Linked DNA regions of Prochlorococcus marinus str. NATL2A. The protein of the gene in region 1 binds, or shares a complex with, the protein of each later gene. Links are inferred from orthologs where the notes say so. Each region holds a gene or a part of one and is shown in the gene's direction. Other genes may lie near its edges. The genes, in order: dnaB and dnaG.

Region 1 (11,415 bases):
GGAATTGGATCGAGAAAAGATCCAATAGGTGATTTTTCTTGAAAAGACCTACAAATAATTTGTAAGATTTTTGGATCGCCGATTCTGACTATTTGGATCAAATCAGTTCGCTTAGAAGCAGGAGTTGGCAATACTTTAAATCCCAATTCGCTAAATGAAGTGGAAATAATTTCAGCCCCTATTAATGCCTCTGAGACCATTTGAGGCGCCAGAAAAAGTCCTTGTAAAATTGTTCTATTTAAGTCAAAAGTAATACCGCCCTCAGATCCAATGCCTGGAGCAGTCAAGCGACAACATGCTTTATCAACTAAATCAGCTTTCCCCGCAATATATCCACCAGTAGGAACAATAGTTCCACCTAAATTTTTTATTAAAGAACCTGCAATCAAATCTGCCCCTACTGACGTTGGTTCATTCGTTTCGACAAATTCTCCATAACAATTATCAACAAAACAAATACAATTAGGCTGGATTTTATGACATAAATAACAAATCTCTTTAATAACCTCAATACTCAAAGATGGGCGCCATGTATAACCGCAACTACGCTGTATAAATATTAATTTTCTAGGTATTTTTAAAGCTTTCTCCAAAGCTAAAAAGTCTATATTTCCATCATCTTTCAAAGATATTTCTTCATAAGCAATACCAAACTCAATTAAGGATCCTTTACCATTCCCCCGCAATCCAATAACTTCTTCAAGTGATTCATAAGGCCTTCCAGTAACAGATAATAAGCCATCACCTGGCCTTAAGACTCCAAACAAAGAAGATGTAATAGCATGAGTTCCGCTGACAAGCTGAAGCCTTACCGCTGCTTTTTCAGCATCTAAAACATTTGCAAAAATTTTATCAATTATGTCTCTCCCTAAATCTCCATGTCCATAACCTGTTAAAGATGCAAAATGTTGTACATTTAGATGAGAATCAGAAAAAGCCTTTAATACTTTTTCTAACTTAAATGTTATGCTATCAGTCTTTTCTTTAATCGATAGATATAATTTCTTTTCTATATTTTCAACAAAATTTTTAGCAGAATTTTTTAACATATTGTTTTTTAAGCTTCAATAAATTTTAAATCAATTAATCGGAAAAAATAATCTCTAATTTTTCTTGATCTTTAAGTAATAAGCCTTTTTGGCGAAGATTTTCTAAAAAGTCATCTGCACCTTGCAAGTTAGTTGTATTTAACAATTTATTTGTTGCGTGTAAATCTAATAATTCACCATCAAGCTCCTCAGCTGTGTAATCCCTTAAACCCGCCATAACTGCTTCAAATCTTTCTCTTCGTTGCTTTTTGCTTACAGGATATGCTGACATGACTTGCTCTCTACACATTCTCCAAGACCTTCCTTTACATAAATAGTCCGCCAAAGCAGCACTAAGCTCAGGAGCCTCAGCCTCCTCAATGAACCAATCAAAAGAGGAAGGCAAAGACGCTAATCCAACAAAAATCTCAAAAAAATCACCAGCAGAAAGTGGATTATTGTCATTTCCGTCAACAGCAATAGCTGATTCTTGAAGCGATCTAAGCAGCTCAGGATGAACGTTAACTATTTGACTTTCTATATTTTCTAACCCTCGCGAAAGTACTTGATTAACCTTACCCAACGCAAAAAATACTTCAGGACTTGGAGATACAAGTTTTCCATTTCGTAGATTTGAGATTTGGGAACTATGAACTCTACCTAGATCCAAACTTTCAGCCAAAGCAGGAAGAACTTTATGAGACCAGCCATTACGCTCATGCCATACATGCACTAGATGAGCCATAGCCCTTCTGCCTGCAGTTAATTGATCCCGAAAACTAGAGGTCACAAATCACATTCAAGATTGATAGATAGACCTGATTAGGATCCTTATCGTATATTATATACACAACGTAGACAGATCACTAATGGTTTCAAGTTTGATCGAAGCTTCGGCTCCATTAAAAAAACCAGTTGCTGCCGATAAAGCGATGGCTGCATCGAAGAAGCTTCAAGGCCATGTACCAAGGCGGATTCAGAATAAAAGGGCGAGAAAAAGATGGGGAACAGTCATATTCATGCTGACAATACATGCTTTAACCATATTTACTTTGCAAGCTCAATTTTGGAGCTGGCTTGCATTTTCTGGATTTATTTTCTTGTATTGGGTAACTGCTTGCTTGGGAGTAACGACAGGATATCATCGCCTTCTTTCACATCGTTCTTTTCAAGTTCCAAAATGGCTTGAAAGATTTTTTGCAACTTGTGGAGCATTAAGTTGCCAACATGGACCAATTGATTGGGTCGGTCTTCATAGGCATCATCATACTTTTTCCGATACTGAAGCTGATCATCATGACAGTAATAAGGGATTCTGGTGGAGTCACATGGGATGGATGTTTGAAGATGTACCTGCCATGAAAGCGGTACCAAGACTTTCTGGAGATTTAATCAAAGATCCATACTATCGGTTCTTAAATAAAAATTTTTTACTTTTGCAACTACCCTTAGGCGCAACACTTTATTTAATTGGACAATCAGCTGGAGTTGGAGGATGGGCAATGGTCCTATGGGGAATACCTCTAAGACTCGTTTTTGTTTATCACATAACTTGGCTAGTTAATTCAGCAACTCATTGTTGGGGAACTATTGCGTATGAGAGTGGGGATAATTCAAAAAATAATAAATGGGTAGCAGCACTTACATTTGGTGAAGGATGGCACAATAATCATCATGCTTTCCCTAATTCAGCAAAGCATGGCCTTCAACGCAAACAAATAGATCTAACTTGGCAACACATACGTTTTTTGAAAGCAATTGGCTTAGCTAAAAAAATTAGACTCCCTGTCGCGTCGTAATATAAATATCAATATTAAATAGCATTTATTCATTTTCGATCCATGGCTAAGAGAGTTCAAGTAGTTCTGAATGAAGACATAAAAAGTCTTGGTAATGATGGTGATCTTGTTGAGGTTGCTCCAGGTTTTGCAAGAAACTTCTTATTACCCAACAAAAAAGCGTTACCAGTTACTCCAACTGTTTTAAAACAAGTTGAGCACAGAAGAGCAAAACAAGCAGAAAAAGAAGCAGCTAAAAAGCAAGAGGCTATTGATTTCCAAACAGCTCTGACAACGATTGGCAGATTTACCGTCAAAAAACAAGTCGGTGAGGATGGAGTCTTATTTGGAACAGTAACAAATGGAGATGTAGCAGAAGTTGTAAAAGAAGCTACTAAAAAAGACATAGATCGTAGAGACATATCTATCCCTGAAATACATGGAGTTGGTAAATATAAAGTGCAAATTAAGCTTCATAACGAAGTAAATGCTGAAATAAACCTTGAAGTTACAAGTTACTAATAGTTGCATCTTTGCCTGAACAAGCCAAAGTAGGTGTCCTTGTCCAAAAAGCGATAAATGATAAGCACCCCCTCTTCAAATAACGGGGATTTTTCAAAGCAAGGTAGAGATTTTGGAGCTTTTAATAATTCCAAGATTGAGAAGCCTCGTTTTGAAGCTCAACCTGACCAAATACCACCACAAAATTTAGAAGCAGAAGAATCTGTTCTTGGTGGAATTTTATTGGATCCTGATGCGATAGGACGTATAGCTGATTTGCTACAAGTTGAAGCTTTTTACATATCTGCTCATCGAGAAATATATAGAACTGCATTAATGCTTCATAGCCAGGGCAAGCCTACAGATTTAACAGCAATGAGCGCTTGGCTTGCGGATACAAATTCTTTAGAAAAAGTTGGAGGCAACAACAGATTAGTTGAACTTGTTGAGCGGGTTACATCTACAGCATCAATCGAACAAGTTGCTAAATTAATTAGCGATAAATTTCTGCGTAGACAATTAATTAAATCTGGAAATGATGTAATCAAATTAGGCTTTGATCAAAGTCTTCCCATGGAAGAAGCTATTGATCAAGCTGAACAGAAGATCTTTGCTATTAGCCAAGAGCAACCATCCAAAGGTCTAACACCCACAGCAGAAATTTTGACAAGTACTTTCAATGAAATAGAGAGTAGATCACTTGGTACATCAGTAGCAGGCATACCAGTTAATTTTTACGATCTGGATGCAATGACACAAGGACTGCAGCGGAGCGATCTAATAATTGTTGCAGGAAGACCAGCAATGGGAAAAACTTCAATTGTTCTTAATTTGGCGAAAAACGTTGCGCAACTTCATGACCTACCTGTTTGTGTATTCAGTCTTGAGATGAGTAAAGAGCAACTAACTTACAGATTGCTATCAAGCGAGGTAGGTATTGAGAGCAGTCGATTAAGAACGGGACGTTTGCAACAAGATGAATGGCCATTACTTGGTCAAGGTATTAATACGCTTGGTCAATTACCAATCTTCATTGATGACAAACCAAATTCCAGTGTTCTTGAGATGAGGTCCTTATGTCGTCGCCTAATTGCTGAACAAGGTAAAGAACTGGGACTAATTGTGATTGATTATCTTCAACTAATGGAAGGTACTTCTCCAGATAATCGAGTTCAAGAAATCTCAAGGATTACTAGAGGCCTTAAGGGTATGGCAAGAGAACTTAAAGTGCCTGTAATCGCTTTATCTCAATTAAGTAGAGGAGTTGAATCAAGAACCAATAAAAGACCAATGCTTAGCGATCTGCGTGAATCTGGCTCAATAGAACAGGATGCGGACTTGGTTCTAATGATTTATAGGGATGAGTATTACAATCCAGAAACTACTGATAGAGGAATTACAGAAGTTATCGTGACAAAACACCGGAATGGACCCGTTGGAACAGTTAAATTACTTTTTGAACCCCAATTCACTAGATTTAGAAATCTTGCTGCTTAATTGTTTGAAAATTTATTTCCTAAATGCTTAATTGATGATTACTAAACAATCTTCAAATGAAAGTTTTGACGTAATTGTTGTAGGAGGTGGTCATGCAGGCTGCGAAGCAGCTCTGACTTCAGCAAGATTAGGATTGAATACAGCTTTATTTACACTCAATTTAGATCGAATCGCATGGCAGCCATGTAATCCCGCAGTGGGGGGACCAGCTAAAAGTCAATTAGTTCATGAAGTTGATGCGCTAGGAGGGATAATCGGAAAATTAGCTGATTTAACGGCTCTTCAAAAAAGAGTGCTTAACGCAAGCAGAGGGCCTGCAGTTAGAGCATTGAGAGCGCAAACAGATAAGCGATCATATGCACATGAAATGCTTAAAATTCTGCAAAACACGCCAAATTTAAAGATTAGAGAGGCAATGGTTACTGGGCTAGAAGTTGAACATTATCCCAATCAGATTGACCAAAAAACACCAGAAATTCAAGAAAGAATTGGATTTATCAAGGGAATTAAAACCTATTTTGGAAGCGTTTTTCATGCAAAAGCAGTTGTACTTACAACAGGCACATTTTTAGGAGGCAGAATTTGGATTGGCAATCAATCTATGAGCGCAGGTCGAGCAGGAGAGCAAGCCTCTGAGGGGTTAACTGAAGAATTAAAAAAATTAGGCTTTACTACTGATCGTTTAAAAACAGGAACACCTGCTCGCGTCGATAGACGAACTATTGATCTTGACTCCCTCGATGAGCAATTGAGCGATGCTTCAGATAAATTCTTTTCTTTTGATCCTCTTTCATGGAAAAGTGGAGAACAAATGAGTTGTCATATCACTCGAACAACAAAACAAACTCACCAACTTATTAAAAATAATCTTCATTTAACTCCTATTTATGGAGGTTTTATTGATAGTAAAGGTCCCAGATATTGTCCATCCATTGAAGATAAAATTGTACGTTTTGCTGATAAAGATTCACACCAGATTTTCTTAGAACCCGAAGGTAGAGATACTCCAGAAATGTATGTGCAAGGTTTCTCAACTGGACTGCCCGAAAACTTACAATTAGAACTTTTAAGGACACTTCCAGGCTTACAAAATTGCGTGATGCTTAGACCTGCTTATGCAGTTGAATATGACTACATACCAGCCACACAATTAGAAGCAACTCTAGAAACAAAGAGAATAAGTGGCTTATATAGTGCAGGCCAATTAAATGGAACTACAGGGTATGAAGAAGCTGCAGCTCAAGGTTTAGTAGCAGGCTTAAATGCTGCAAGGTTAGTAAACAATAAAGAAGGAATTATTTTTGAAAGAGAAAGTAGTTATATAGGAACTATGATTGACGATTTAGTTACAAAGGATCTAAAAGAACCATATAGAGTGTTAACCAGTAGAAGTGAGTATAGATTAATCCTAAGGGGTGATAATGCAGATAGAAGATTAACTCCTCTTGGTTATCAATTAGGGTTAATTGATGAAAGAAGATGGAAAATATTTAATGCTAAACAACAATTAATCAATCAAGAAAAAGAAAGACTAGAGAAAGAAAGAATTAAAGAAAGTGATAAGTCTGCAAAGGAAATATATTCCTCAACTGGAACACCTATAAAAGGATCATTAACTTTAGCAAATTTTCTCAGAAGAACAAATATTCACTATAAAGATTTAATTACGTTTAATTTAACAACTCAAAGTATTCCTTTAGATGTTGAAGAAGGAGTGGAGATAGATATTAAATATAGTGGTTATTTAGAAAGACAAAAAGCTCAAATAAATCAATTAAAACAGCAAAGCAAAAAGTTATTACCAAAAAATTTAAATTACAATAATATAGAAACACTATCTAAAGAAGCTAGGGAGAAATTAACAATTTCTCAGCCAAAAAGCCTTGGGCATGCTGCACAACTGCCAGGCGTTAGCAAAGCTGATCTAACTGCACTTCTTGTATGGTTAAAAATAGAGAAGATGAAAAAAGTTAAAAGAAAAGATTCACTTCAAATAACAAATTAATAACAGTGAATTCACGTCAATCTCAATTACCTTCTCCTGAAGTGATTTGGAAAGCATCGAAAGAAAATGTTCTTTCAGGGAGAGGTAATCATAAGCTGTCTGGAGCTTGGCAGTTAATGCTATTGGGGGACGGCAGCCCAACAAGACATCTCAAGCTATTAACTGGACATGAAGTTGCCATAAAAGTTATTTCCATGGCAACGGAAAATAATAATGAAATTGGCGTACCAGAAGAAGTCAATGAGCTAGAACCACCTTTAATACGAAGGCAAGTTTGGCTGACATGTGGAGACTTAACCTTGGCCTGGGCTGAAAGCTGGTGGAATTATCAAGAAGCAGAAAAACATCTGCGCAATAAAGATCAACCTATCTGGAAAAGCCTCACCCAAGGACGCTCAGAACTTTTTAGAGAGGTAGATGGATTGGGTTTAGTAAATGCCAATTGGCTGAAATTAGAATTCGATGAAGAGGGACCTTTTTGGAGCAGGCATTACCGATTTTTTCGTGAACAAAAAGAATTAACTGTAATCAGAGAAGTATTTAGCCCAAAGTTAGAAAAATGGCTTGGACCAGTTCCAAGGAAGGCTTTTTGAGAAACTAGTACTTTCTTCGACTAGATCTTGGTATATTTTTTCTTCTTTGAGGAGTTCGTTCATCTAAACAAGAATCGTTTGATTTCGATGTATTTTGCTTAATTAAATTATCTTTTCTTTCCCACTTATTTAATTTAAAAGATTGATCGTCTGGCCATTCATCCAGTTCGTCAGAATTATTTCTCCTTCTTTCAATCTGAGGTGGTAAGGCTTTAGGAGCTCTTAAGGAAATAGCAGTTAAGGGTCTTTTTGTATTGTTTAAGCTTTCTTGAAAGGGTTCAACATCTAAGTCTTCATTATCCAACCAATCGTCATCATCCTCAAAAAACCAATCAATTTTCTCTTCCATCCAACGACCAACTTTATCGAAATTTGCTGAAGTCTCTTTATCTTGCCATCCTCCCCTTCTTTGACCCGGGCGATTACCTGCGACACCATCTACAACCTGTTTTCCAGTTTGTATCCATTTATCCATTCTGCGATCAAGAGGTGCCCGAGATCGCTGACGAATTTGATTACGATTGTTATATGAGCTCATCTTTTAAATTTAACGCTTTCAAACCAACAAGTGAATCACCGTAAAGAAGAAAATTATTTTTTAGTTCTAGAAAAAGGTTGAAATTCAAGCACACATTTTTGATCCCATCGACCTCCAAAATAATTATTACAACAACTACGACAGGCAGCGCCTTTGACAATACGTCGATAACTAAAACTTCGTTTACATGAAGGACAAGTTGCCACCCATTTGGGAATTCTGTTTGATATTGGGAAAGAATGACGAACTGTTACTTGAAAATCAGTTTGAGCGGAATTGATCTCTGCCATACGTTGATGAAAATTAGGCCCATGGGCCTCTTCAACTTTCAGGACAAGATCAATCCAAGCATGAATCATTTCGTGGCACAAAGTACTGTTTAATGCTTTTTGGGGAAGATTCTCTAATACTGGTCTAGACAAAATTATTTCACTAGCTTTAACTCCTAAGAAATTCGTTTTACGTCTATATATCCCAGCCGTAGTCCGCATCCGACCATCACTCCAACGCACAGAGACTCTGGGAACTCCTTTCTCCAACAAAGAGTTGTGAAAATGTTGTCTGTTTAATTTAAGAAATAATGGTAAAACAGGTATTAAAGACATTGATGCAGAGAACTCATTAGCTTTATTATTTCGATAACATTCTGTCTGACTATCAATAACAAACAAGCTAATCTCATAGCTAATAAGTCAGACTCTTTAATCAAAAGGAATTAAAAACATGGATAGCGCTTTAATCAAAGCAATTGGTTTAAAAGCTCTCTTAGTTGGAGTTGGCGCACTTCTCCTGTTTTGGACTTTTAATGCAATTAAACTCGTTGTAAGTGCTAGAGGGATTAATCCTCTTGTGAAAAAGTTTTTTGATCAGATTGCAGCTGGCCGAATAGATGGGGCTTATAGACTTACGACAAAAGCTTATAAATCACACGTCAATAGACAAGACTTCATCAAATTTTTGGGTAGCTTGCAATTAAATCGATATAGAAACTTAAAATCAGGGCGTCCAAGGATAGAAGACAATCAAATCATGCTCACACTAAGCTTGAAATCAGAAGATAAGAAAAATGAAATGCCGCTGGATTTCACTTTTATTAAAATCAACGAAAATTGGCAAATTGATCGTATTGCTAAAGCCAATAAATAATTAAGCAGAATGTGATAAGTGAATTCAAACTTTAATCAACATTTTGAACGTATAAAAGAGCTGAGAGCTTTACTCAATAAAGCAAATTACTCCTACTATGTATTAGATTCACCAGAGATAGACGATTCTGTTTATGATCAACTCTATCGAGAATTAATTGAAATTGAAAATATTCACCCATCTTTAATTACTGATGATAGCCCCTCACAAAGATTAGGAGGTGTTCCTTCTAAAGGATTCAAAAATGTTGAGCATAATATTCCTCTTTTAAGTCTAGATAATGCTTTTAATTTAAACGAAGTAGAAGCATGGTACGGAAGGATCAGCAAATTAATAAGTTCAGAAAATAAAAATATCAAAAAAGTTTATGATCCAGAACTTATATGTGAATTAAAAATTGATGGAAATGCTATTTCATTAAGATATGAAAATGGAATTTTAACTAGAGCAACAACTCGTGGAGATGGAAAAACTGGAGAAGATATCACTACTAATATCAGAACAATTTCGACAATTCCTTTACGTTTATTATTAGAAAATCCACCCTTATGGGTTGAAATTAGAGGCGAGGCTTTCATGCCCAATAATATATTTAATAAACTCAATATTGAAAGAAAAAATAATGATCAACCACTCTTTGCAAATCCTAGAAACTCTTGTGCTGGAACATTAAGACAATTAGATCCCAAAATAGTTGCATCTAGAAAACTTGACTTCTTCGCATACAGTCTTTATTTTCCAGAAAATTGGGAGCCAACTGATAACAATTTTAAAAAACCAATTTCTCAATCTGAATCACTTGAGTTTTTAAAAAATATTGGGTTTAAAGTTAATACTACATATGAAACAACAAAAACATTAAATGAAGCAAATAAGTATTACAAATATTGGGAAGTTAAAAAAGATTTTTTAGCTTATGCAACTGATGGCATAGTAGTAAAAATAGATAAATTTGAAATACAAAATCTATTAGGAGCAACCAATAAAGCTCCAAGATGGGCAATTGCTGTCAAATATCCAGCGGAAGAGAAAGCAACCAAGTTAAGAAAGATAATTTTCCAAGTAGGTCGCTCTGGTGCAGTTACACCAGTAGCAGAATTTGAATCGATAGAGCTTGCAGGAACATCTGTGAATCGTGCAACTCTTCATAATGCAAAAAGACTTGCCTCTTTAGATCTTCATTATGAAGACACAATAATTGTTCGAAAAGCCGGGGAGATTATTCCTGAAGTGATTAGGGTTATAAAAGAGTTTAGAAAAGTTGATGCAAAATTAGTTCAACTTCCTCAAAACTGCCCAGAATGTAATTCGAAGTTAATTCTAGAATCAAACGAAGCAATTACAAAATGTATTAATTATAGATGCGCAGCAAAATTAAAAGGTCTTTTACGTCATTGGGTCAGTAAAGGTTCAATGAATATAGATGGATTAGGTGAAAAAATTATCAATCAATTAGTAAATGAAGGATATGTAAAGTCAATCGCTGATTTATACAAACTTGAAATTGATTCCCTTTTAGAGCTTGAAAGGTTTGGTGAAAAATCTGCAAATAATCTACTAATAGAAATTAACGAATCTAAAAACAAAAATTGGCACAAACAACTCTACGGCTTAGGGATACCTCACATAGGAGAAGCGAATGCTAAATCTCTTTCGAACAACTTTAATAGTATCGAAGAACTTAATGCTATTGCGAAGGAGTCACCTGAAAAAATATCCAATATTTATGGATTTGGGAATGAGATGAAAGATGCAATAGTTAAGTGGTTTGATGATTCTAATAATCAAACCTTAATTAAAGAATTAAAAGCAATTGGATTTTCTCTAAAAGAGAGTTTAGATTCAAACTACAATTCAAATCAATCAAATGTTTTTGATGGTAAGAGTTTTGTCTTAACAGGGACTTTGGATTCACTTACAAGAGATGAAGCAAAAGAATTGATAGAAAGTGCTGGAGGGAAAGTCAGCTCTTCAATTAGTAAAAAAACAGACTTCTTAGTATCAGGAGAAAAAGCTGGAAGTAAATTAAACAAAGCACAAGAGCTTGGAGTAAAAATAATTAACGAAAATGAATTGAAGCTATTACTATAAAATGGTCATAATTTAAAAATGCTTAAAAATAAAATTTTTTCTTTAATCAAAACTGAATGTGGGCGCGCTAAATATGAAATGCTGGCTTCCAAAAAAGGTATATTTAATCGAATAAGACTGTATTGGTTTATCCTGTTTGCAACGATTAAAGATTGGAATTTAACAGCTGAGGATTAATCTAAGGATTTAGAATCCTGATTTATTTTTCTTGTTGAACGTAAAACTAAAATAACAATTA
Region 2 (11,427 bases), 970 kb from region 1 along the record:
TAGATATTTCTAAATTTGAAAATCTTCCAATCACATATAAAGAAAGACTTGATTATGAGTTAAAAGTAATAGAACAAATGGGCTTTCCTACATATTTCCTTGTTGTATGGGATTATATAAGATTTGCAAGAGAGCAAAATATTCCTGTAGGCCCTGGTAGAGGTTCAGCAGCTGGCTCTTTAGTCGCTTTTTCTCTTCATATAACTAATATTGACCCAGTAGAAAATGGTTTGTTATTTGAAAGATTTCTCAATCCTGAGAGAAAGTCAATGCCTGATATTGATACTGATTTTTGTATTGAAAGACGTGGCGAAGTTATAGACTATGTAACTAAAAAGTATGGTGAAGATAAAGTTGCACAGATAATTACATTTAACAGAATGACATCTAAGGCTGTTTTGAAAGATGTTGCTCGTGTACTTGATATTCCCTATGGAGATGCAGACCGCTTAGCGAAATTAATTCCAGTTGTGAGGGGAAAGCCTGCAAAATTGGCAGCTATGATTTCAAAAGAATCGCCAAATAAAGATTTCTATGAAAAATACAATAATGATTCAAAAGTAAAGAAATGGGTTGATATGGCAATGAGGATAGAAGGGACAAATAAGACTTTTGGTGTTCATGCAGCAGGTGTAGTTATTGCTGCTAATTCACTTGACAATTTAGTTCCTCTTCAAAGAAACAATGATGGACAAATAATTACTCAATATTTTATGGAAGATATTGAATCACTTGGTCTTTTGAAGATGGACTTTTTAGGACTTAGAAATCTTACAATGATCGAAAAGACAATTGATTTAGTTGAGAAATCAATTGGTAAGAGATTAGATCCTGATTCTTTGCCTTTCACTGATGAAAAAACATTCGAACTTCTTTCTAGGGGTGATTTAGAAGGAATTTTCCAACTTGAATCTAGTGGAATGAGACAAATAGTAAAAGATCTAAAGCCTTCATCTCTTGAGGATATTTCTTCAATTCTTGCTCTTTATCGTCCAGGCCCTCTTGATGCAGGATTGATTCCTAAATTTATAAATAGAAAACATGGGAAGGAGAGTATTGATTTTCAACATCAATCACTTGAGCCAATTTTAAGTGAGACTTATGGAATCATGGTTTATCAAGAGCAGATCATGAAGATTGCACAGGATTTAGCAGGATATTCGCTTGGGCAAGCAGATTTATTGAGAAGGGCAATGGGTAAGAAAAAAGTATCCGAGATGCAGCGCCATAGAGCGATCTTTGTTGATGGAGCTGTTAAAAATGGTGTCACAAATGTCATCGCTGAACAGTTATTCGATCAAATGGTTTTATTTGCTGAATACTGCTTTAACAAAAGTCATTCAACTGCTTATGGAGCGGTTACTTATCAGACTGCTTATTTAAAAGCACATTATCCTGTCGCTTATATGGCGGCATTGCTTACCGTTAATGCTGGATCGGCTGACAAGATTCAAAGATATATTTCTAACTGTAATTCAATGGGCATAAACGTAATGCCTCCAAATATCAATACCTCTGGTGTTGATTTCACTCCAAAAGATAATTCAATTCTTTTTGGTTTTTCGGCTGTCAAAAATTTAGGTGATGGTGCAATTAGAAAAATTATCACCTCTAGAGATGAAGATGGCCAATTTACTTCTTTAGCACAATTCTGTGATCGAATTTCACTTGGTTCCGTTAACCGAAGAGGACTTGAGGCGTTGATACATAGTGGAGCGCTTGATTGTCTTGAAAAAAATGCAAATCGCGCTCAGCTTATTGCTGATTTGGATTTAACTATTGAATGGGCTTCTTCTAGAGCAAAAGATAGAACGAGCGGTCAAGGTAATCTCTTCGATTTATCTAATTCCACAAATAATGAATCATCACCGACTGATGATTATTCATCAGCTCCAAAGGCGAAAGAAGTCCAAGAGTATCTTCCTTCAGACAAACTTAAATTAGAAAAAGAGCATGTTGGATTCTATCTATCTGATCATCCTTTGAAGCAACTTTCAGAACCAGCAAAATTGATTGCTCCTATTAGCCTTAGTTCTTTAGAAGATCAAAAAGATAAGTCAAAGGTTAGTGTTATTGCAATGATTCCAGAAATGAGAGAAGTCACAACTAGAAAAGGTGACAGGATGGCAATTATTCAACTAGAGGATTTAACTGGTTCTTGTGAAGCTGTTGTTTTCCCAAAAAGCTATGAACGATTATCAGATCATTTGATGGTTGAAACGAGGTTATTGATATGGGGCAGCGTAGACAGGAGAGATGAAACTGTTCAATTGCTTATTGATGATTGTCGTGAAATTGATGACTTAAGATTTCTCTTGATTGATCTTCGTCCTGATCAAGCTACAGATATCAATATTCAGCATAAATTAAGAGAATGCCTTTCTAAAAACAGACCTAACAGAAATGAATTAGGTGTACGTATCCCAGTAGTAGCATGTCTAAAGGACAACACTAATACTAGGTATGTAAGGTTGGGCGATCAATTTTGCGTTAAGGATGCTGACCTGGCTTTGGAGGCACTATCTAAGGATTCATTTATTGCAAGATCAAGTAAAAGCCTTGTAATTTAAACTTATTTTCAACTTGAAATATCTTTTTGACTTGTTTTGAATGCATCTTTCATCCTATTGATGTTTGGCTTTATGTTTTCAAAACCAAGAAAACTTCCAGTATTTAAATCCCAACTAGCTGAGAGTATTCCATAACTTAATCCTAATAAACCTATAAGGAAACAAAGCGCTGAACTTACAAGAGTGACTGTTGGAGATATTTCAGCAATACCTTTGCTTATTAAAAAATAACTTCCAATAAATACTCCCATGCCACTTAGGGTTGGAATGCCTGTCGTAAAAGCTATTCTTCTTGCCATTCTATTTGCAACATAGCTTGGTATTCCTGATTTCTTGCTACTACTTTTTGAAGATTTCTTTGAAACTATTTTTGGAGTCGAGTTATTGCTGGATAATCCTATTTTTACTTCTTTAGGTTGGTCCTTTTTGTTTTTCTTTGAACCTTTCATTAGCTTCTAGCAATCTAGTACCAGCCATTATCCTCTAATAGCTAATTTTTCAATGAGCTCTGTATATCTTTTTTCACTTTTAGAACGTACATAACCTAAAAGTCTTTTTCTCTGCCCAATCATTTTGAGCAATCCTTGTCTTGAGGAGAAATCATGGATATTGCCTTGAAGATGTGTGCTTAATTTTGAGATCCTTGTGGTAAGCATCGCAACTTGAACTTCTGCTGAGCCAGTATCAGTTGGATGTACTTGATGTGTGTTGATTAGATTTTGTTTCTCTTCTGTGCCAAGTGACATTTGTTTAGCTTTTCTTATTGAGGAATTCTAATTTAATCCCTAGCCTTCTATCAAGTACTCTTTTCACTTAATTTCATAAGAATCTCTTTGAGATGTTTATCCATTAGATCTGCTTTTTCTTCTGCAGATGATGAATTCAATAACAAAGAATTTTCTTTTTCATTGATTGTGATTATTTTAATTGATTCTTTTATTTCATTATCTACATAGCCAAGTGAATTTAGAATTAAATATATTTCATCAATATATTTGGAGAATTGATTAGCCTCTATGTCATTTTTGTTTTCATGAATTGTTTTATCATTATCTGTAAATCTTTGAAGTTTATTTCTTAGCTCAACTATTAATCTCTCTGCTATTCTTTTACCTATGCCTTGGGTTTTTGTTAATAAATTAGATTCTTTATTTTCTATTGCATTAACTAATTGAGGAACTTCAAATTCCTCTAACATAGCCATACCTATTTGGGGGCCTATTCCATTTACACTGATTATTTCTCGAAATAGATCTCTTTGATTAACCTCTATAAAACCATATAAACTTGTGCCATCTTCACGATCTATTTGATGAATCCATAATTCAAACTCATTTAAAACTTCAGCTTTATCTATTTGTTTTGGTAATAGTTGTATTTCATAGCCAACACCACCAACATTTAGAACGACTCCTTTTCTTGAGGATATTTTCCAAGTATGAACTTTTTCGCCTTTTAACCAGCTAATCATTATTTATTTTGATTAAATTTCTGAAAATATAAAATATTCTCAACCACCATCAATCTGACATCCAACCATTGACCCTCCTACCAAACCAGCAGGAATTGCCCACCAACGATCTTTTCCTCTGGATATTGCTGTAGCGAAGCCAGCGCCTAAAATTCCTCCTGCAATTTTGCCTTCAGAGCAATCATTGTTATCAAATTCATTGTTATCGAATGTTGATCCAGCACCTGGGCAAGGAACTTCAACTGTTTCCTCCCATTTTTTGACATATCCAGGATCTTTTCTTGTCCCCGGAATATATTCTTCTCTATATTCGTTTCTCGTGCAAGTTTTACTAGAAGAGTAGCCTCGCTGATATTCATCTGCAAGAATCGATGTTGATCCACTGCAAATAAAAACTATTGAAAAAATTAAAGATTTACAATTCATATTTTTGATTGTGTTCTCTTGGATGCACTCATACTAATAATAGTAGAAATAAGAACGCAAAATCCACCTAAGTATATTGAACTTGTTATTTTTTCTTGAAATATCAATACTCCCCATATACTTGCAAATATAACTTGTGAATAATTTAGTGAAGTTGCTTGGCCAGCTGGTAGTAGTCTTAACCCCTCTGTTATACAGAGTTGTCCAATCTGTGTAAAAATACCAATACCTATTATCCAGAACCAATCTGTACCAGAAGGTAATACAAAATCATTAATAATAAAAGGAATAGATAAGGGGATAGAGACCAAAGGGAAGTAGTAAATAATTACAAGAGGGTGTTCTTTGGAAGAAAGCTTCCTTACACATATATATGCCAATGATGTCATCAGTGCACCAAATATTGCAATGATTATTGCTAATATTGTCTCTTGAATATTACTGTTGCCGGTGAATTCAGGCTGACTAACTAAAACAATTCCTATCCAACCAATAATGATTGAATATACTATTCTACTTAATATAAATTCCTTTAAAATTATGTAAGCACATATCACTGTAAAAGTTGGATAAATGTATTGTATTACTGTTGCTGTTGCAATAGGTAATATTGTAAGAGCTTTGAAAATACAAAATAGTGCAACTGTTCCTAGTAAACCCCTTATAATTAATAATCTTTTCTGATATCCCCAAGGGTTAATGTTATTTTTATATAAGTAAAATCTTGTTATTATTATACTTATTGTAGCTCGTGCAAATACAAGTTCTGAAATAGGGATCCTTCCCCCAATCGCCTTCACACAAACAGTCATAAGGCTAAATGCAAAACCGCTTCCTATTAAAAATCTGATCCCTTTAAAATTTTTTTCTATATTTAATTTATTGGTAAGTAGTTTTTCTCTCAATTCCTAAATCTCTTAACTAAATATTTAAATATCAATTAAAATTATCATATGGCTTCTGCTCGACTACATCCTAAGACAATTGAGTCTGTAAAAGAGCGCGTAGATATTGTTGATGTTGTTGGTGAACACGTCGTTTTAAAGAAAAAAGGTAAAGAATATGTTGGAATATGTCCTTTTCATGATGATAGTAAACCTTCAATGTCAGTAATTCCTGGCAAGCAATTTTATTATTGTTTTTCATGTGGAGCTGGTGGAAATGCAATTAAATTCTTAATGGAGTTTCAGAGACAAAGTTTTAGTGATGTTGTTCTTGAGTTGGCTAAGAAATATCAAGTACCAATTGATACGATTGAAGGACCTCAACAAGAAAGACTCAAGCAACAGCTTTCACGTAGAGATACCCTTTATCGTGTTTTAAAAACCGCTACTGGTTGGTTTAGAAATCAATTGAATTCTCCATGTGGAGAAAATGCACTTAATTACCTTAAGAATAAGCGTAATTTAAGTGATGGAACTTTAATCAATTTTGAACTTGGTTTTGCTCCAGATAATTGGGATTCACTGCTTAAATATTTTGTAGACATTGAAAAAGTCAGTGTTGAAATCCTTGAATCGGCGGGATTGATTGTTCCTCGAAAGGGTGGTAATGGTTTCTATGACAGATTTCGCAATCGAATAATTGTTCCTATTCACGACAGGCAAAAAAGAGTTATTGGTTTCGGCGGACGAAGTCTTGATGGTTCAGAACCTAAGTATTTAAATTCACCTGAGACTGAAATCTTTGAAAAAGGAAAAAATCTTTTTGGTTTTGATAAATCCACACTTTCCATTAGGAAAAAAGATTATGCAGTTGTTGTAGAGGGATATTTTGATGTGATGGCACTTCATGATTCGGGTATTACAAATGTTGTCGCTTCTTTAGGAACAGCATTAAGTCGCAATCAAATAACGCTTCTTTCTCGTGCCACCGATAGTAAAAAGATCCTCTTAAATTTTGACTCAGATAATGCTGGAATTCGTGCGGCTAATAGAGCCATTAGTGAAGTAGAAAACCTTGCTATTCAAGGTCAACTAGATTTACGAGTCCTTCAATTACCTTCAGGTAAAGATCCAGATGAATTTCTTAAGGATAATTCTCCATCCGAATATGAAGCATTAGCGGCAAAATCACCTCTTTGGATGGATTGGCAAATTGATCAATCATTGAAGGATTTAGATTTAAGTAAATCTGATCAATTTCAGGAAGCCGTTAGCAGCTTAGTAAGTCTCCTTGGAAAGCTTCCTCAAACTGCAATTAGAACTCATTATCTACAGAAGGTTGCTCAGCGTCTTAGTGGAGGTCAAGGTAGATTCTCTCTACAACTAGAGGAGGATTTACGTAATCAAATAAGTGGTCAAAGATGGCACGGTCGATCGAAAAAAATTGATAAGCCTCAAGAAATTAGTCTCAGAGAAAGAAGTGAGGCAGATATACTTTTTACTTATATTCACTGTCCTAATTATAGATCTTTTATTCGTTATGAACTTCGATTAAGGGATCTTGATGATTTCGCGATTAATCATCATCGTGCAATATGGTCTACAATAAGTAACATTGAGGAAAATATGTTTGGTCCTGAAATTGTTGAGAAGATTAATCGTTTTAATGATTCTAATAATATTTTAGCTGATGTTGATTTAATTAAAAAGTTGTTAGATAATTTCCTATCCAGTGATAATGAGCATCTTCCTAAACTTACTCCTTTACTAGATGTTAATGAACTTCGTTTGGCAACATTAAATGACCCCGAGTCGCTCATCCGTGGAGCTTTGGCTGCTCTTGAAAAGCAAAAATCCTTAAAACGTTGTAGACATTTAATTGATGCATGGAGTTCGCAGAGATTGCAAACCCTTGAGAATTGTATAGCCTCTCTTATTGTTCAGGAAAAATCTGAGCCTAGCGATTCATCTGATATGGAACAGAGAGTTATTAGCATGTTTGAAGACTTAAATAATGATGCTATAAATTTTCAACAACTTTATTACGCGGAAAGAAAACACATACTAAATCTAGATCAACAGAGATGTTATAAATAATTTTATATAGTTTTTATCAATGAAAAATATCTCACCTTTTAATTTGGATCAATGTTCTTTATCTAATGATCTATGGCCAGATTTTATCAATAAAATTGGTCTTATTAAGGCAAATTTAGCTGTACGACAATCTCTCGATCTTCAGAGAATGCAGGGATCGACTTCCACTCTACCGGTCCTTATTCTTGAAACATGTGGTACTGCTCTGGTGAATTCCGATGCCGTTAAGACTTATATTGGTCTTTCATATTTGGAGCAAGGAATGGTTTTAATCTTTAGTAGTAAATTAAACTCTATTCAGTTACTTAGAGACAATTAATATTACTAAAATATTATAGACAATATTTTAGTAATTCATTTTTTACTAATCTTGGTTTATCTTCTAATATATATGCTTGTCTTTCTTTTTCTTCCTCTCTGGAAATTCTAATAGATCCATTAAAAGCATTGATCTTGGATGGATTCATTGATAGCTTTCTGTCTATTTTTAATAACTTTCCATTATTGCACTCTTGTGCGACATGAACAGCTTCATGCCTTAAAGCTTTTTTTATATGTAAGGCTGTCCTTTCAAAGACATCCTTATTTTTCTTTCTTAGATGCGTATATCCTTCTCGATTCTTTGCGTTATTTGTACAAATAATAATTTCCTTTTTTACACGATTAAAAAAACCCACATAGTTCTCACCTAACAAACATAATTTTGTATTTTCTGCTGTCTTATATCCCGCCTTTTCAATCATCCTTATTATTTCTACTTCTGTTCTATCTATAAATTCTATGAACTCCACTATATTTTTTTTTCTAGGACTTCTATTCTTTTCAATGTAGCATGACACTCAGTTTGAATTTTAATATGTAGCATCATTGTTAAATATTATACTAACTTCTAATTAGCATATATAGTCGGAATATTTTCTATATTTGTTGTTTTTATACTAGATAGATTTTTTCTTCGGGGGCTCCATTCTGTATCCATCATTGATGATCCCCAATTTATTGTATCTATACCATTTTTCGAATTAATATTATCTATTACATTATCTAGTCTCTGTAGATATAATTCTTCTTTAATATTCTGTGCATCAAATATTAGGTTTTGTTTGTATTGATTGCTTTGAAGTTTATGTAATATTACACCTGCTTTTATAAAATTTTTATATGGTTTAAAAATTTCTTTTGTTAGTGATAGGCTTTTTTCAATCATGATCTTTGAGTTAGAAGTTGGAACGCTTATTTTTTCTGTTGCTTCACTCCTAAAGAAATCTTTTGAATGAGTATTTGTATTCGTAAAAACCGTAATAGCTGAAGATAATTGATTGTATTTTCGCAACTTAGCACTTGCGATTAAAACGTATTTAATAATTGCTTGGCTCAAATCATCTAAGCTATCTATGGGATGTGCAAAACTCCTGCTTACGCAGATTTCTTTTCGATCTGATGAGTTCTCTTTTATAGGGATACAGAGGTTTCCTTTTAATTCATTTTGAATGCGTAGACCAACTACACCATACTTTCCTTTGATTTGGTCGCTTGACATATCTCTAAGTTCTCTCGCATTAGTGATGCCTCTGTCTTTTAGCCATTTAGACATCCTTTTGCCGATACCCCAAACTTTATCTACATTAATTAGATCAAGATAATGATCTTTATTTTCAACACGACCTATATCAAATATACCTGAATTCGTTTGTATCTTTTTTGCTAGATGATTAGAAATTTTTGATAGAACTTTTGTCTCACCAATACCAATAGATATTGGTATTCCTATGTTTTGATAAACCAAAGCCCTTAAATCTTTTCCCCATTTGTATAAGCACTTTTCTTTTGGACGTTTTATAGTTCCAAACGCTTCATCTATAGAGTAAATTTCCAGTTCTTCGCAATTTTTTCTTAGTAGTTGCATTAATCGATTACTTATATCACCGTACAGTTCGTAATTTGAACTTCTCACATTTATATTTAATTGATTTAGTTTATTCTTTAACTTGAAATAAGGCTGTCCCATAGGAATTCCCATTCTTCTGGCCTCTGAACTGCGAGCTATTATGCATCCATCATTATTCGAAAGTACTACTAATCCCTTTCCTTTTATGGAAGGATCGATCATTTGTTCACACGAAGCATAGAAATTATTCCCATCAATTTGAAGTATTACTTTGGACATAATTAGACTTTTGATTGTTGTAGTTCATGTATCGAATAAATCGCTACTCCCCATATTTGTATATCTATATATTCATATAAGTTTATTGCTGGATAATTTTCTTTATCTGCTTTCAGATAATAACTATCTTGCTTTTTGATAAGTCTTTTTAATGTGAATTCTCCATCCAAGAGAGCAACTACAATATGTCCAGGATTTGGGTTTATACTGCGATCTATGATTAATAAATCGTTGTTATAAATTCCTGCGTTATTCATTGAATTACCGCTTACACGTAGAAAGAAGGTGCTTATTGGATTCTTGATTAAGTATTTGTTTAGATCGATACCGAGCTCTATGTAGTCTTCCGCAGGAGAAGGAAAGCCTGCAGAGATAGTTGGAATTAATAGTGACGACAAGCCTTCTGTTGATGAAGAGCGAGAGCGATTTGAACCCATAGGAGCAGATCAATACTATGCATTATAGTACACTTGAACTATTACTCCGCCTTCGGATCTGCTTATTCCTTGTGGTAAGGGCCTCCTTGGGTGATTGCTTTTGCGCGGTAGAGCTGTTCTATTAGTAATAGGCGAGCTATTTCATGCGGAAAAGTTAGAGGTGAAAGACTTAATTGCCAAGAGGCTAAATTGTTAAGGGAAGAGGAAAGACCTGAAGCACCTCCAATAACAAAAGTAATATTTTGATTGTGAGAATTTAGAAGTTTTGTTGCTAGTTGTTTTGATGTAAATGATTGCCCATTTTCGTTAAGAGTTACCAGAAATTCATTTTTGCTGATAATTTCTTTGATCGTATGTTCTTCTTTTAATTGTGTGCTGTCTTTAATTTCTTTAACTTCTAAACCAGGTAATCTTTTTAGGTACATTTCTATACCTTCTTGAATCCACTTTTTTTTTATTTTTCCTATAGCAATGATTTTATAGTGTGAAATATTAAGCATAAAGTTTTTTCTAATCGATATCATCTTCAAGTAGAAATTTTTGAAATTGTGTGTATAGGTTTAGGGCCTCTTCAGCTGAAAGATCTTTAGAACTTTCATTGATCTGTGGATCTGAATTTGAAGAAATTTTCACATTATTTGATTCAAGTTTTTTTAGTCTTTCTAGTAAATGAGGTGGTACGTTCCCATCTGGACTTATTTCCATCAACTCTCGAAAAAGTTGTTCAGGGTTAGTTTCGGTTTCAACTGGGTGTAACTGTTGTGTTTTAGTTTCTTTTTGATTATTTAATTCATTTGATTGAGGTTTTGATATCTCTTTGGGAAGTTTACGTCCTAGCTCTTTTAGACGCTCAAGGCTATGGCTATCAAAAGTCATTTTTAAAATGTATATTGATTGAAGATCTTCTTGTGAGTATATTTTAAATAATTTATTTTTATTTGAGTGAAATATGTGATCGTTTCCAATGTGGTTTGGAGTTTATGCGTATGGGTGGTGATAACACTTTGAATGATTTTAGGCACATCCCAAGAAAACGCTTTGGACAACATTGGTTGAAAGATCAGGGTGTTTTGGATCAAATAGTCAAGGCGGCCGAATTGAATCCTGAAGATTGCGTATTAGAAGTTGGTCCGGGTAAAGGTGCTTTAACTGAAAAATTAATTGAATCCCAAGCAAGATTCATTCAAGCAATAGAGCTAGATAGAGATTTAGTCGTTGGCTTGAAAAAACGTTTTAGCCATCAAAATAAATTTAGTTTGAGAGAGGGAGACATTCTTTCTGCCCCACTGGATGCTGAGAATGGACTCACTATCAACAAAGTTGTAGCTAATATTCCTTACAACATCACAGGGCCACTATTAAAACGATTGATTGG

The links.
Region 2: the proteins of dnaB (region 1) and dnaG are in contact, whole or in part, in a crystal structure (PDB 2R6A), measured with the Geobacillus stearothermophilus proteins. The link is inferred for Prochlorococcus marinus str. NATL2A from one-to-one orthologs. Residues at the interface, in WP_033016901.1 of Geobacillus stearothermophilus: Ser13, Glu15, Ala16, Gln18, Glu91, Leu92, Asp94, Ala95, Val96, Pro97, Thr98, Ala99, Ala100, Asn101, Tyr104, Tyr105, Ile108; in WP_049624496.1 of Geobacillus stearothermophilus: Lys456, Leu457, Leu458, Pro459, Ala460, Asn463, Ala464, Leu467, Leu535, Leu536, Ile537, Ala538, Gln544, Glu545, Asp548, Tyr549, His552.

Annotation. Positions count from the first base shown.
Region 1 is NC_007335.2:1,776,050-1,787,464, forward strand. Bases 2,656-5,594 are described here. They hold dnaB (replicative DNA helicase), read left to right. Parts: upstream 2,656-3,385; coding sequence 3,386-4,804; downstream 4,805-5,594. Other genes in these bases: PMN2A_RS09640 (acyl-CoA desaturase), read left to right, coding at 2,656-2,827; rplI (50S ribosomal protein L9), read left to right, coding at 2,870-3,328; mnmG (tRNA uridine-5-carboxymethylaminomethyl(34) synthesis enzyme MnmG), read left to right, coding at 4,839-5,594. Outside these bases: PMN2A_RS09630 (aminotransferase class I/II-fold pyridoxal phosphate-dependent enzyme), read right to left, coding at 1-1,049; PMN2A_RS09635 (hypothetical protein), read right to left, coding at 1,084-1,818; more of PMN2A_RS09640, read left to right, coding at 1,898-2,655; more of mnmG, read left to right, coding at 5,595-6,809; PMN2A_RS09660 (chorismate lyase), read left to right, coding at 6,815-7,402; PMN2A_RS09665 (hypothetical protein), read right to left, coding at 7,407-7,940; PMN2A_RS09670 (SprT family zinc-dependent metalloprotease), read right to left, coding at 7,994-8,545; PMN2A_RS09675 (hypothetical protein), read left to right, coding at 8,664-9,086; NAD-dependent DNA ligase LigA, read left to right, coding at 9,105-11,177; PMN2A_RS09685 (TVP38/TMEM64 family protein), read right to left, coding at 11,351-11,415. UniProt on the Escherichia coli protein: The main replicative DNA helicase, it participates in initiation and elongation during chromosome replication. Travels ahead of the DNA replisome, separating dsDNA into templates for DNA synthesis.
Region 2 is NC_007335.2:808,631-820,057, forward strand. Bases 4,984-7,934 are described here. They hold dnaG (DNA primase), read left to right. Parts: upstream 4,984-5,420; coding sequence 5,421-7,448; downstream 7,449-7,934. Other genes in these bases: PMN2A_RS04285 (DMT family transporter), read right to left, coding at 4,984-5,372; PMN2A_RS04295 (hypothetical protein), read left to right, coding at 7,468-7,767; PMN2A_RS04300 (hypothetical protein), read right to left, coding at 7,781-7,934. Also shown: PMN2A_RS04260 (DNA polymerase III subunit alpha), read left to right, coding at 1-2,570; PMN2A_RS04265 (PAM68 family protein), read right to left, coding at 2,579-3,019; rpsO (30S ribosomal protein S15), read right to left, coding at 3,047-3,316; Holliday junction branch migration protein RuvA, read right to left, coding at 3,367-4,041; PMN2A_RS04280 (cAMP phosphodiesterase), read right to left, coding at 4,081-4,467; more of PMN2A_RS04285, read right to left, coding at 4,464-4,983; more of PMN2A_RS04300, read right to left, coding at 7,935-8,287; PMN2A_RS04305 (Y-family DNA polymerase), read right to left, coding at 8,338-9,615; PMN2A_RS04310 (LexA family protein), read right to left, coding at 9,618-10,052; PMN2A_RS04315 (23S rRNA (pseudouridine(1915)-N(3))-methyltransferase RlmH), read right to left, coding at 10,115-10,552; PMN2A_RS04320 (hypothetical protein), read right to left, coding at 10,563-10,928; 16S rRNA (adenine(1518)-N(6)/adenine(1519)-N(6))-dimethyltransferase RsmA, read left to right, coding at 11,039-11,427. UniProt on the Escherichia coli protein: RNA polymerase that catalyzes the synthesis of short RNA molecules used as primers for DNA polymerase during DNA replication.